2 regions of the Bradyrhizobium sp. HKCCYLRH2015 genome follow, and region 1 is predicted to be linked to the other one. Evidence: riboswitches for the same ligand, from Rfam matches in the RefSeq annotation. Region 1 holds a riboswitch; the other holds the start of a gene.

Region 1 (7,321 bases):
CGGCCGGCTGCTGCCGGTACTCGGGACGGCGCTGGTGCTGCTGTGCGTGCTGGCCTACGCCGCACTGGCCCGCGCGCTGCGCCCGACGCGGCTGATCCGCGCCGGGCTGGAGCGGATCGCCGCCAACGATCTGTCGGCGCGGCTGCCACCGTTCGACCTCGCCGAGCTCTCGGCGATCCGCGATGCCTTCAATCAGCTCGCCGAGGGGCTGGAGACGGCGCTGGCGCAGCGCGGCGAATTGACCCGGCGCCTGATTGCCCTGGAAGACGACGAACGCCGCCACCTCGCCCGCGAGCTGCATGACGAATTCGGCCAGTCGCTGGCGGCGATCCGGGCGCTCGCAGCGTCGATCCGTCACAGCGCCGCGCAGGATTGCCCCGCTCTGGTCGGCGAATGCGACGGCATCGCGCGCACCGCGAGCGACATGATGGAGCAGTTGCGCGGCGCGCTGATGCGGCTGCGTCCGCCTGATGTCGACGAGCTCGGCCTCGCCGGCAGCCTCGAAGGCCTCGTGGCCGGCTGGAACCGGCGGCAGCACGGCCGCACCGTGTTCGAGATCAGCCTGTCGGGCGACGTCGACCGGCTGCCCGGCATCGTCGCCAGCAACGTCTACCGCATCGCGCAGGAGGCGCTCACCAACGCCGTCAAGCACGCCGGCGCGACGCGCGTGCGATTGCAGTTGACGCTTCAGGACGGGCCGGCCCAGTCGGCGCCCGAGAGCACGACCGTGCTCACCGTCGAAGATGACGGTCCTGCCGGCGATGCGCCCGACAAGCCGGGCATGGGCCTGCTCGGCATGCGCGAGCGCGTCGCCTCCATGGGGGGCCAGATGAGTTTTGCGGCCACGTCCGGCGGCGCGCGCCTCCGCGTCGAGATTCCGCTCCCGGCCCTGCCCGGCCTCTCGCCTGCGCAGCCGGAAACGGCCTACGCGGCATGACGACGCCCGCCGGCACCATCCTGCTGGTCGACGACCATGCCGTGGTCCGAGAGGGCTACAGGTCGATGCTGCAGAAGCAGCCGGGACTGCGCGTGGTCGCCGAAGCCGCCGATGGCGCCGAAGCGTACCGGCTGTTCAAGGAGGTCAGGCCCGATCTCGTCATCATGGACCTGACGATGCCGGGCGTCGGCGGCATCGAGGGCATCCGCCGCATCCGGCAATGGGATCGCGGCGCGCGCATCCTCGTCTTCACCATGCATGAGAATGCCGGCTTCGCGGTGCAGGCGATCCGCGCCGGCGCCCGCGGCTATGTCACCAAGAGCAGCCCGCCGGAGGCTCTCGTGCGCGCCGTCATGGACGTGCTGGCAGGCCGCATCGCGATCAGCCCCGACATCGATCACGAGCTCGCGCTCAGCCGCCTCTCCGGCGAGCGCGCCGCCGCCGACGTCCTGTCCGCGCGCGAGTTCGAGGTGATGCAGATGCTGCTGGCCGAACGGACGACGGACGAGATCGCGTCCGCGCTGCATCTCAGCCCGAAGACGGTTGCCAACCTGCACTCGCTGATCAAGGACAAGCTCGGCGTTGCCAGCGACATCGAGCTGGTGCGGCTGGCGCTGCGGCAGGGCCTGCTGAGCTGAGCCGGCGGGGCTTACATCCCCGCGAGAAAGCTCAGGAGTCGCCCTGCGGCGTTGCTGCCGCGTCCGACGCCGTGACCGGATCGTCGATCAGGTGAAACGCGCGCCCGAGCCGGCGCTGCACGCTCATCACGGCGCGGTCGACGTCGCTGATCAGGCTGTCGCCGAGAACGACGTGCGGGATCTCCCAGTTGCGGCCGCTGCGCACGTCGAGCGCATGAACCGCCGGCACGCGCGCGGTCTCGCAGCCCGGCTGCGCGCGAAGGTCCTCCTCGACCAGGCGGGTCAGCTCCGCCTGGGTCTTGCCGATGGTCGTCATCGCCGGCATCAGGGCCTGGTCGCGGGCATCAGGCCGAGCCGCTTGGCGATGATGCGATCGACGGTCCGTTTCGGAAGCACCCGCACGATCCATTGCCTCATGGCATCGGGCGCGATCTCGTAGCGCACCTTGGGCGCCGGCAAGGTCAAGGCGTCGGCGACCCGCGCGGCGATGGTCTCGGCCGGCAGCCCGGACTTGCCGAGATTCAGCATGAAGGCGCGGATCTTCTGCAACGCCGGGAAGAACGGCGAGGCCTGATACGGCGACAGGTCGACCTCGTCGGCCTTGGCCCAGATCGGCGTCTTCACCGCGCCCGGCGCGATGACGATGACGTCGATGCCGAACAGCATCAGCTCACGGCGCAGGCTCTCGGACAGCCCTTCGATCGCATGCTTTGAGGTCGAATACGGCGCCAACAGCGGGTTGCCATTGCGCCCGGCCACCGAGCTGACCATCACGATCCGGCCTCGCTCCCCTTTCATGGCGGGATCCGCTCCGAGCAGCGGCGCGAACGCCTGGGTCGCGATCACCGGGCCGATGACGTTGACCTCCATCTGATGGCGGAACTGCGCGATCGGCAGCTCCGTCACCGGCCCCGCGACGGCGATGCCGGCATTGTTGACCAGGCCGGCGAGCGCCTCGCCGGCGAGAGCCGCCCGCACCTCCTGCGCGGCCGCCTTCACCGCCGCCTCGTCGGTCACGTCGAACAGCAGCGGCGTGAAGTTGGCGCCGAGCTCGCTGCGCAGACGGTCTGCATCGGCCTGCTTGCGAACGCTGCCGAACACGCGAAAGCCGCGCGCGAGCAGGTGCTTCGAACAGGCGAACCCGATGCCGGTGGATGCGCCGGTGATGACGACGGATTTCATGGGGACCTCAACGATTTGCGCGGCGATTATCGCACGGGATGCGGCAAGATGCTGGCGCTGATTTTTCGCGTGAGGTCATCACCCGCCGAGCCTGCCCCGGAACAACGGAATACGGCACGCAACGCACGGCGCGTCGGCAAAACGGCCGCGGCAAGAATGGGATTTAAGTTTCAATGCTTGAGAGGATGAGAGCTGACGTGAGATCGAGGGCAGCGACCAAACTGGATGAAGGAAGGTTTGTGACCTTATGAGATCGTTAACCTTTCCGCCTCGCTCGCCTGTCTTCGCCGGGTCTGCAAGGAGGTGATCGCACCTCATTCCATCGATTGTCCGGCGAATCTCCGAAACGCCGGGCTCCGACCCGTCTTCCCCTCTATGCGTATCGTCTTAATTTTCCGTATCCGTGTTTCCCCGGAGTACTACGCCCTCCGCCCCTAACGCATTGTTATCGCCCGTGCCGAAAACTGCCCCGGCCGAAAGCCTTGCAGCGGATCCCACACGCGTTGCTGTCGCTCCGGCAATCCGGACCAACGGGCGCGATCGTGTCACAGCCAGAACAGCTTCCGCTTTCAGAAAACTCCATCATCACCGAACTCGAAGAGGCCGTCCGCAGCGGCTCCTCGGCGAAGCGCGTCAACACGCTGCGCCAGGTCACCAACCTGTTCCTGCATGACGGCGAACGCCTCAGCGAGGACCAGATCAAGGTGTTCGACAACGTGCTGTGCATACTGGTCTCGCGGGTCGAGACCCGCGCGCGGGCCGAGCTCAGCAAGCATCTCGCGCCGGTCGACTATGCGCCCGTCGAATTGATCCAGCAGCTCGCCCGCGACGACGAAATCTCGGTGGCCGAGAACGTGCTGATGCACTCGAGCCGGCTCACCGAGCATACGCTGGTGGAGGTCGCGGCGACCAAGGGCCAGGATCACCTGATGGCGATCTCCAGCCGCCCGCATCTGACCGAGGCGGTGACCGACATCATCGTCGACCGCGGCGAGCGCCGGGTGATCCGCAAACTCGCCAACAACCAGACCGCGCGCTTCTCCGAGACCGGCTATTCCGGGATGATGGCGCATGCCGAGGACGACGACGAATTGTCCGAGATCATCGGGCTGCGCGTCGACCTGCCCACCAAGCATCTGCGCGACCTGCTGCGCCGCGCGACCGAAGCCGTGCGCGCCAAGCTGATGGCCTCGGCGCCGCCGGCGCTGCAGCAGGAGATCAAGAAGATCCTCAAGGCGATCGCCGACGTTGCGCGCAGCGACGGCGGCCTGGTCGGGCGCGACTTCACGCTGGCCGAAGAGGCCGTCAAGCGCATGAAGGGGCTGAACGAGCTCAACGATGCCGCCATCGCCTTCTTCGCCGAGACCCGCCGCTTCGGCGAGGTGTCAGCCGCGCTCGGCCTGCTCAACAACGTCCCGACCGAGATGATCGCCAAGGTGATGGAAGGCCCGCGCACCGACATCGTGCTGATCCCTTGCCGCGCCGCCGGGCTGGCCTGGTCGGTGGTCGCGAAGATTCTCACCCACCGCCCCATCAAGCACGCCATCGACACCGAGACGCTGAAGCTCGCCGAGCGCGACTATTCCCGCCTGTCCCTCGACACCGCCCAGCGCACGCTGAGGTTCTGGATGGTGCACAACAAGGTCGAGAAGTAAGCGGCGCTCGCAAGCGATCCGTGCCGGAATTGATTCGCGCCTCACATCCCGCTGTCGTCCCTGCGAACGACAGCTGTGGGGCGTCGCGGGCGCCGGGTATCTCACGCCGAACGCGGCGGCCGAGAGAGTTCGCCACACGCAATCCACTCCAGCGCGTTATCGCCAGGAGATCGCCGGGCGCCGGATTGACTTTGGTGCGCCCGCACTCCTACGGTGACGGCGACGGTGCCCCTCGACCGGGGCTCAATAGGGAATGCGGTGCCGGAGACGTCTCGCAAGGGACGTGACCGAAGGCCGCAGCTGCCCCCGCAACTGTAAGCGGCGAATCTCGCGTCAGAGGCCACTGGGAAATCTCGGTCCCGGGAAGGCGACGTGGAGGTGACGACCCGCGAGCCAGGAGACCTGCCGTCAGCCGTGGTCACACGCGAGGATGCCGGTCGGGGCGTTATTGGCATCGTTTTCAGGCAGGCCTGCAAAGGCGTGCATGAGACCTCGTTCGCGGTGACGTGCCACTGACGTCATGCCGAGGTCACTCGTGTCTCCCGTTCCCCATGCCAGGCGCCGTCGCGCCCTTCTGTCGTCGTTATGCCTCCTCTCGTCGTTCGCGCTGCTCGGTCCCTCCCCCGCAACGGCGCAGCAATCCGCCTCGCCCGATCTGCTGCCGCCGGTCGAGGTCGACCCGCCGCACCGGCCGATCGCTCCGAAACCGGCCATCCCCCGCAGAGCCGGCAACGCCGCGCATCAACAGATGCCGGCGGCAAAGCCGGAATCGCCGGCCAGCCCGCCCGTCGCGGTCAGCCCGGCCGGCATCGTGACGCCGGTCGCCAACGTCGCGAATGCGATCACGGTGGTGACCGACAAGGACATCGCCGCGCAGCAGGCCCGCACGGTGCCGGACATCCTGAGCACCGTCCCCGGATTGAACGTCGTGCAGGCCGGCGGCCCGGGCGGCCAGACCAACGTCTTCATGCGCGGCACCAATGCCAACCACACCAAGCTCATCATCGACGGCATCGACGTCGGCGACGTCACCAACAGCAACGGTGCGTTCGATTTCGCGCATCTGCTCGCCGCCGACATCCAGCAGCTCGAGGTGCTGCGCGGGCCGCAGAGCGGGCTGTACGGCTCCGATGCGATCGGCGGCGTGATCTCGGTGATCACGCGCAAGGGCGACGGCCCGGCGCGGGCGACCGCCTCGGTCGAGAGCGGGTCGTTCAAGACCTTCAACCAGTCGGCCGGCGTCAGCGGCTCACATAGTAATGTCAACTACGCGGTCAATGTCGCGCACCTGCACGCCGGCGACGTGCCGGTGACGCCGTGGCAGCTGCTCCCGGCCGGGCAGAAGGCGATCGGCAACGCCTACGACAACGTGACCGCCTCGTCCAAGCTCGGCGTCGATCTCAACGAGGCCTGGACGTTGAACTCGGTGATTCGATACGCCGACGCCACGCTGCTGTTCACCGGCGACAGCGGCTTTCCGAGCGCTCCCGATGCTATCAGGAGCAACCACACGGTCCACCAGCTGGCGACGCGCGAGGAAGCCGTGTGGTCGCTGCTCGGCGGCCGCATCAGGAACTATTTCGGCGTCAACTACGTGAACAACTGGTCGTCGGATCTGACGGCCGGCAATCCCGTGGCCGCGGTCGCCACGGGGGAACGCATCAAATATGACTGGCACGCGGTGACCGAACTGGCGCCGCACAACAATCTCGTCGTCGGGCTGGAGCAGCAGACCGAGCGGCTGAAAACAACTGATCTTTCCGCCGAGAACGGCAACAAGGCCGGCTTCATCGAGTTGCAGACGGAGTTCGCCAAACGCTGGTTCGTGGTGGCGAGCCTGCGCAACGACGTCAACGAGCAATTCGGCGGCCATGGCACCTTCCGGATCGCGCCGGCGGTGATCCTGCCGGTCACCGGGACCAAGCTGAAGGCGAGCTACGGCACCGGCTTCAAGGCGCCGACCTTGAGCCAGCTGCACCAGGATTTTCCGGCCTTCAACTTCTTCGCCAATCCCAACCTGAAGCCGGAGCAGAGCACCGGCTACGACGCCGGCTTCGAACAGCCGCTGTTTTCGGATCGCATCCGCTTCGGCGCGACCTACTTCCACAACAGCATCACCAACCTGATCAATTTCAACGCGACCTTCACCTCCTACGCCAATGTCGGCCTCGCGACCACCGAAGGCACCGAGAGCTTCGTGACGGCTGATCTCACCGACCGGATCTCGCTGCGTGCAGACTACACCTTCACCCGCGCGGTCGATGCGGCCACCGGCCAGCAGCTATTGCGGCGGCCGAAGGAAAAATGGAGCGCCACCGCGACCTGGCAGCCGGTCGATGCGCTGCGCCTGTCGGCCACCGTGCTGAGGATCAGCGACTGGCTCGATGTCAGCCGCGACGGCATGACCACCGGCCTGGTCGCGCCCGGCTATACGGTCGTCAACCTGCGCAGCGACTACGCGCTGTCCAACCAGGTCAAGCTGTTCGGCCGGATCGATAACCTGTTCAACCGTCACTACCAGAACCCGACCGGATTCCTCGCGCCGGGCTTCGGCGTGTTCGGCGGCCTCCGGGTTGCGAGCTCCGGTGTGCAGTGACGCTGCCGACCAACCTCCCGGCGGCTGACAGAAGCTGCCGAAATGGACTACAATCGCAATAGAAGGAGATGTTCCATGACTCTCGACGTTCTCGCCCGATCTGGTTCCGGGGCTCGCCTCGCGCCCGTTCCGCAACGGCATGCCGCTGCGTTCTGCTTCGCGCTGCTGACAGCGGCCTGCGCGCTGGCGAGCTTCGTGTTCGCCTGCGCGACGCCGTTTGCGGCCTTCGCCGTGATCGCCGCCGCCATGCTGCCGCTGCGCATGGCGCTGCCGGTGATGCTCGGCGCCTGGCTGGTCAACCAGGGCGTCGGCT
Region 2 (7,321 bases), on a different contig from region 1:
TCTGGCAAAGTCCGAGTCTGCGCCGGTTCTGGTGGTGACGCATGGCGGCGCCATGCGTGCCGCGTTGTCGCATCTGCTTGGCTGGCCGCTGCGCCAGCTATGGAGCCTCCGTATCTGTCCCGGCACGCGGATCACGCTCGAAGCCGGGCAGGGCGATGATGGTGTAGCTTGGGGCGAAATCGTCGAGATCATCCAGCCATGAGTCTGCGTGAATTCTGGATCGCATTGCAGTTCCTGACGCGGCTACCGACACCGCGCGTCGCGGAGTCGCGGCCGGACGATCTTGCGCGGGCGTCGGTCTGGTTTCCGGCAGCCGGACTGGTGATTGGCGCCTGTCTGGCGCTGATCGCCCGCCTTTTTCATGAGGCCGATCCGTGGATCGTCGCGCTCGCCGTGCTGGTCGCCTGGATCTGGATCACCGGCGCGCTGCATCTCGACGGGCTCGGCGACGTCGCCGATGCGTTCGGCGCCGCGCATGGCAAGCCCGAGCGCTTCGTCGCCGTGCTCGGCGATCCCCATGCCGGCAGCTTCGCCGTGGTCGCGATATCGCTGCAGATCGCCGCCAAGCTGGTGCTGATCGCCGAGCTGGCCACGGGCCCGACGGCCTGGGTGCTGCTGCTGATCCCGGCTTGGGCACGGCTGGGAACGCTGGTCTGCACCAAGACGCTACTGTCGTTGAAGCCGGGGCTCGGCGCGAGCGTCTCGAACAGCGTCGGTTGGAATGTCATTATCGCGTGGGGCGGCGTGCTCGTGATCGCCGCGCTGGCCGGCGCGGTCCCGACGCTGCTCGCCATCGTGCTCCTGCCGGCGGTCGCATTCTATTGGCAATGGCGGCTCGGCGGCATCACTGGTGATTGCCATGGCGCCAGCATCGAGGTCACGGAAACGCTGCTGCTTGCCGCCTGCGTGCTCGGCTAGAAGGCGCCGCCGAGCGCCTGCGCCAGCCGCTGCCACTCGGACTCATCGCCCGGCAGGCCGAAGCGCAGCCAGTTCGGCTGAGCCGGAAAACGCCGGACGTGGATGCCGTGCCGGGCGAGCCGCTCGGCCAATGCGGCAGCATTCGCGTTCTCGACCAGCCTGAACAGGGGTGTTCCGCCAAGAGCCCTGGAACCGAGGCTGTGAATTTGGCAGCCGGACGCGGTCAGCATCGTATCGAGCCGTTGTCCGTCGGACACCAGCCTCACGCGTGCGTCCCGCAGCCATTGGTCGTCAGCCAGAGCAATCGAACCTATCGCAAGCGCAGGTCCAGACACGGCCCATGGACCCAGCGCACGGCGCAATTGATCGGCCAGGTCCTGGGAAGTTATGGCAAAGCCGAGCCTCAATCCTGCCAAGCCGTAAGCCTTTCCGAACGATCGCAACACCAGAGTGGCTGGTGGCAAGTTCGGAATCAGGCTCGCCTCCACGGGACAGAAATCAGCAAAAGCTTCGTCTACCACAAGCAGGCCGTTGCGACGCGCGAGCGTCACGCCGAGCAAGTGGAGCGTGGCGCGTGGCAGCAATCGTCCAGTGGGATTGTTCGGGTTGACCACAATGGCGACGTCTGCTTCCGCCAGCGCATCGACCTTGTCGACCAAACGCACTCGGTGACCGCAGCGGCGCCAGCAGAGCTCATGTTCTTCGTAGGTCGGCGCAAACACAGCGACCGAACTCGAAGCGCGCAGGCGCGGCAGAATCTGCAGCAGCGCTTGGGTGCCTGCGGCCGCAACAATCGATGCGGGTGTCTGCAGGCGGTACCGTGCAGCGGCAACGGACAGCAGCGCGTCCTCGTCGGGCTTGCTGGGCAACCGTGTCCAGCTCTCAGCCGGGACCGTCGGCACGGGGTAAGAGATCGGATTGATGCCGGTCGACAGATCGATCCACGGCAGCGGTGCGTCCGGGTAGAGACGGCTGACCGCAGCGAGATCGCCGCCGTGAAGGATCGCTTCCGGCTCATCCTTATGCGTGCTAGTCGCTCTGTCGTCCATCTCGTTCCTTTACATGCCTTTCCTTAAGCGGAGATCGATGTTCGTCTCTCTCGCGCTCACGGCGCTCCTCGTCGAGGCGGCGGTCGGCTATCCCCAGGTGCTGGTGCAGCGGATCGGACATCCCGTGATGTGGATGGGCGCGCTGATAGCATGGGGGGACCGCCGCTGGAACAGGGCAGCAGACAGCTTTGCCGCACGACGCGCGCGCGGCATTGCGCTCGTGTGCCTGCTCGTCGTCGGGCTGATGGCCACCGGCCTCATTGCAACATGGGTCGTGCAGGCGCTCGTCGGCGAGCCGGTTGCAACCATCATCCTTGGTGTGGCGGCAAGCAGCCTGCTGGCCCAGCGCAGTCTCGATACGCATGTCGCCGCGGTCGCAGAGGGGTTGGAGCAGCAGGGACTCGACGGCGGCCGCCGGGCCGTGGCGATGATCGTCGGCCGCGATCCCGAGCGGCTGGATGAAGCCGGCGTCGCGCGGGCTGCGGTCGAGAGCCTGGCTGAGAACTTCTCCGATGGCGTCGTTGCGCCGTTGTTCTGGCTGGTTATCGGCGGACTGCCGGGCATCCTGATCTACAAGACTCTCAACACCGCCGACAGCATGATCGGTCATCTCTCTGACCGTCACCGCGCGTTCGGCTGGGCGGCGGCGCGGCTCGATGATCTCGTCAACTTGCCGGCCTCGCGCCTGTCCGCGCTGTGGATCGCAGCCGCTGCGGTCTGCATCCCCAACGCCTCGGCTTCGGCCGCACTGCGAGACGTTGCACGCGATGCATCGAAGCATCGTTCGCCCAATGCCGGCTGGCCGGAAGCGGCGATGGCCGGTGCGCTTGGATTACGCCTGGCAGGGCCGCGCGTCTATCACGGTCATCTCGTCACCGATGCCTGGATGGGAGACGGGCGCGCCGATCTCGACGCGTCCGACATCCGGCGTGCCCTGCGGCTGTATCGGCTGGCGTGTCTGGTTCAGGCGGCGGTCGTCGCAGGCCTCGTCCTGGTCAGGATCCTGTAGTCGCCACGGGGGGCGCGGGTTTGCTCGCCAATGCCAGGATACGATCAACGTCGACGTAGCGCTCGAGATGCGCCGCGAGTGCATCCAACGTTGTGTCCACATCGGTCTCATAAGAGAGGCCGCTGGTCGTCGCACCGAGGCCGCGCAGCCAATGGCTGCGCAGGCCATCGTCGGCGAACAGACTATGCACGTAGCAGCCGGCTACCAGGCCATCAGGCGCGATGGCGCCATCGCGACGACCGTCGGAGAAGGTCAGGAAGGGGCGCTGTGTCGCTGGTCCCTCCGTGCGGCCGATGTGCATCTCGTAGCCGCGGAACGGCAATTGACCGTCCATCAGCGTGCCCTGGACCTCGCGCAACGCCTTGTCATCCGTCAGGGTCGTTTCGACGTCGAGCAGCCCAAGTCCCGTGACGGAACCAGATGCCCCCTCGTGTCCGTCGGGATCGCTGATCATGCGTCCGAGCATCTGATAGCCGCCGCAGATGCCGAGCACGCGGCCGCCGCGGCGCAGATGCGCGATGAGATCGATGTCCCAGCCGGCGTCACGCAGGGCTGCGAGATCGGCGATCGTCGCCTTCGAGCCCGGCAGGATCACGATCGATGCGTCGCCGGGAATTGGCGTGCCCGGCCGCAGGAACTGCAGATCGATTCCATCTTCCAGTCGCAACGGATCGAACTCGTCGAAATTGGAAATGCGGGGGTAGGCGAGGATGACGACCTTCGGCCGTTGTCCTCCCGATGATCCGCGTTCAGCCAGTCCGAGCGCATCCTCGGCGGGCAGGCGGCGCGCATCGGAAAAATGCGGAATGAGCCCGAGCGACGTCCAGCCCGTCCGCTGCGCGATCTCGTTGATGCCCGACGCGAATAACGCCGGATCGCCGCGGAACTTGTTGACGAGGAAACCCGCGATGCGTGCGGCATCCGCGGGCGCGATCACCGCCTGGGTGCCGACCAGGCTCGCAATGACGCCCCCCCGATCGATATCGCCGATCAGCACCACCGGAATCTGCGTTACCTGCGCAAAACCCATGTTGGCGATATCGCCGGCGCGCAGGTTGATCTCGGAGGCGGAGCCGGCGCCTTCGACCAGCACGATGTCGGCATCGGCAGCCAGATGGTGAAAGCTCTCGAGCACCGTATTCATCAATTGCGGCTTCATCGCCTGATAGGCCGATGCCTTGGCGTTGCCGATCACGCGGCCCTGCACCACGACCTGCGACCCGATCTCGCTCTGCGGCTTCAGCAGCACCGGGTTCATGTGCACCGTCATCGGCCGCCGCGCCGCGCGCGCCTGCAGCGCCTGGGCGCGGCCGATCTCGCCGCCATCCGTGGTGACGGCGGCGTTGTTCGACATGTTCTGCGGCTTGAACGGCGCCACTTTTAGGCCGCGCAAGGTCAGCGCACGCGCGAGCCCCGCGACGATCAGCGATTTGCCGACGTCGGAGCCGGTGCCCTGGAACATGATGGCGCGCGCGCTCATGAGCCTAGTACTCGATGCCTTCCTGCGCCTTCACGCCGGCCGCGAAATGATGCTTCACGAGGTTCATCTCGGTGACGAGATCGGCGGCCTCGATCAGCTCCGGCTTGGCGTTGCGGCCGGTGACGACGACGTGCAGATCGGGACGGCGCCCTGCGAGCGTGGCGACGACGTCGGCGATATCAAGATGATCGTAGCGCAGCGCGATGTTGAGCTCATCGAGGACGAGCAGCCGGATCGACGGATCCGCCATCAGCTCCTTTGCCTTGGCCCAGGCGCGCTCGGCCGCGGCGACGTCGCGCGCGCGATCCTGGGTTTCCCACGTAAAACCTTCGCCGAGCGTGTGCCACGACACCTGGTCGCCGAACGTCTCGATGGCCTTGCGCTCGCCGGTCTCCCACGCGCCCTTGCCGAATTGCACGACGCCAATGCGAAAGCCGCGGCCGATCGCGCGCAGCATCAGGCCCCACGCCGCCGTCGATTTGCCCTTGCCCTTGCCGGTGTGAACGATGAGCAGGCCCTTCTCCACGGTCTTGGAGGCGACCTCGGCATCCTGCACCGCCTTGCGGTTCTCCATCTTCGCCTTGTGGCGGGAATCGTCGGCGCTTTCGGTCACGGGCATGTTCTCCTTGTCACTTCAAAGTCAGCGGCAGTCCTGCCGCCATCAGGATCACGCGATCGGCCACGGCCGCGACGTCCTGGTTCAGTCGACCCTGGGCGTCGCGAAAGGCGCGCGCCAGCGCATTGTCCGGCACGATGCCCAGCCCGACTTCGTTGGACACGGCCACGATGGGGCCATTCGCGCTCCTGAGCGCATCGATCAGCTCGGCACATCTGGCCGGTACGTCCATGTCGGCGAGCATCACATTGCTGAGCCAGAGCGTCAGGCAATCGATCAGCATCGGCGTGCCCGAATCTCCATGTGCCCGGATGAGGCCGGCGAGATCATGTGTCGTTTCCAGCGTCTGCCATCCCTCAATGCGGCGCGCCTTGTGCTGGGCGATCCGGTCGGTCATTTCGGCGTCGAACGCCTGCGCCGTCGCAACATAGGTCCAGGGCGGCGGAAGGGCGGTGACGAGCGCCTCGGCATGGCGGCTCTTGCCCGAGCGCGCGCCGCCGAGCACCAGCGTCAGGCGCGGCAGGACGGGGTGCGGCGGGGCAGGGGCCATGGGGACGATTCCGATTGACGGGCTTTGGCGCGACCCGTATCTAACAGATGACGGTTCTCCGAAAGGAGAGATTTAGGGAACACGGTGCGGGTTCTTGACCCAAGGCCGTGGCTGCCCCCGCAACTGTAATCGGCGAGTGTGAGGCCAAGACACCACTGGGAAACCGGGAAGGTGGCCTGATGCAGCGACCCGAGAGCCAGGAGACCTGCCGTCGACATTGCTGTTGGCCGACCCGTCGCGCGGGGAGTCGCGATGCTGGTTCTGATCCCGCCGGGATGGGCGGGATGCCGTCGGATGCAGCGCATCGTCCGGTCCTCTGGGGAGCCGGCAAGCGACGGAGACGGCCATGAAGTTGACCCGTACCACGACCTTTGCAGCCGCGAGCCTGTTGCTGCTCGCCGCCGATCCCGCCTTCGCGCATCACATGATGGGCGGCAAGCTGCCGCAGACGTTTGCGCAGGGGATGCTGTCCGGCCTCGGCCATCCCATCATCGGAATCGACCATCTGGCGGCGATCGTGGGCGCGGGCATCGTTGCAGCTCTGCTGGGCCGCGGCTTCGCGCCGGTGCTGGCCTTCACCACCGCGATGATCGCGGGCGTCGGCCTGCATGTGGCCAAGGCCAACATCCCGGCTGCCGAGCTGCTGGTCGGCCTGACCACCGCCGTGGTCGGCCTCGTGGTGGTGATGCGTGGGCGCTTCGGCGTGTTGCCGGTTGCCGGCCTGTTCGCCGTGACCGGCCTCGTCCATGGATATGCGCTGGGTGAATCGATCGTCGGCGCCGAGAACTCGCCGCTTGGCGCCTATCTCGCCGGTCTGCTCTTGATCCAGACCGTCATCGCCGCCGGTGCGTTCCTCGGCACCAGGCTGCTGTCGGCGAAGGCCAAGGCGGCTGCGCCGCTGGCGCTGCGGCTCGCGGGCGCCGCCATCGTGCTGGTGGGCGGTGTCGCCGCCGCAACGGCCGCCGGCGTGATCGGCTGATCGATGATCGCATCTGCTGAGACGACGTTGTTCGTCTGCGTTACCTGCCGCACGCAGGCGGCCGAGGCTGCGCCGCCGGATGAGCCGCGGGCCGGCGCCCGTTTGCTCGCGGCCATCGAGACGGTGCCGGCTGCGCAACGCGCCGGCGTCGCCGTCGTCGGCGTCGAATGCCTGTCCAACTGTAATCGTGCGTGCACGGTTGCCGTGACGGCACCGGGCAAATGGACCTATGTGCTCGGCGCACTTGATCCGGATCTGCATGCGCGGGATGTGCTGACATTCGCGCAATTGCATCAGCGTCATGACGCCGGCCTGCCGGCCTGGCGCGAGCGTCCCGAATACATCCGCAAGAACACCGTCGCGCGCGTGCCTGCGCTGTCGGCGCCACGCTGAAACCGAGAGATCGCATCGCCATGACGAAGTCGTTCGCCAAGACGCCTTGCACCATCGTCACCGGTTTTCTCGGCGCCGGCAAGACGACGCTGGTGCGCAATCTGATCGAGACCGCGAACGGCCGCCGGCTCGCCATCATCGTCAACGAGTTCGGCGACGTCGGCATCGACGGCGACATCCTGAAAGGCTGCGGCGTGCCGGACTGTCCGGAGGATCGCATCGTCGAGCTGTCGAACGGCTGTCTGTGCTGCACCGTCGCCGACGATTTCGTGCCCGCGCTCAGGAGCCTGCTGGACCAGAAGGAGCCGCCGGAGCATATCGTGATCG

Evidence for each region. Region 1 has a riboswitch for cobalamin ahead of ACQR1H_RS07390 (TonB-dependent receptor domain-containing protein). Riboswitches for the same ligand answer to the same signal wherever they lie in the genome.
Region 2: it holds a riboswitch for cobalamin, as region 1 does, so the genes downstream of both, ACQR1H_RS15070 (HupE/UreJ family protein) here and ACQR1H_RS07390 (TonB-dependent receptor domain-containing protein) in region 1, are expected to answer to the same signal.

What each region holds. Positions count from the first base shown of each region.
Region 1 covers NZ_JBNPUO010000002.1:721,055-728,375, reverse strand. Annotated here, with positions in the region: gene ACQR1H_RS07415 (HAMP domain-containing sensor histidine kinase) at 1-937, shown strand, start outside; gene ACQR1H_RS07410 (response regulator transcription factor) at 934-1,575, shown strand; gene ACQR1H_RS07405 (hypothetical protein) at 1,607-1,900, opposite strand; gene ACQR1H_RS07400 (SDR family oxidoreductase) at 1,900-2,757, opposite strand; gene ACQR1H_RS07395 (DUF2336 domain-containing protein) at 3,300-4,412, shown strand; cobalamin riboswitch at 4,619-4,836, shown strand; gene ACQR1H_RS07390 (TonB-dependent receptor domain-containing protein) at 4,948-7,008, shown strand; gene ACQR1H_RS07385 (hypothetical protein) at 7,084-7,321, shown strand, end outside.
Region 2 covers NZ_JBNPUO010000005.1:226,860-234,180, forward strand. Annotated here, with positions in the region: gene ACQR1H_RS15035 (histidine phosphatase family protein) at 1-202, shown strand, start outside; gene cobS (adenosylcobinamide-GDP ribazoletransferase) at 199-918, shown strand; gene cobD (threonine-phosphate decarboxylase CobD) at 915-1,967, opposite strand; gene cbiB (adenosylcobinamide-phosphate synthase CbiB) at 2,005-2,976, shown strand; gene ACQR1H_RS15055 (cobyric acid synthase) at 2,963-4,456, opposite strand; gene cobO (cob(I)yrinic acid a,c-diamide adenosyltransferase) at 4,461-5,069, opposite strand; gene cobU (bifunctional adenosylcobinamide kinase/adenosylcobinamide-phosphate guanylyltransferase) at 5,086-5,622, opposite strand; cobalamin riboswitch at 5,657-5,849, shown strand; gene ACQR1H_RS15070 (HupE/UreJ family protein) at 5,969-6,601, shown strand; gene ACQR1H_RS15075 (DUF1636 domain-containing protein) at 6,605-6,994, shown strand; gene cobW (cobalamin biosynthesis protein CobW) at 7,015-7,321, shown strand, end outside.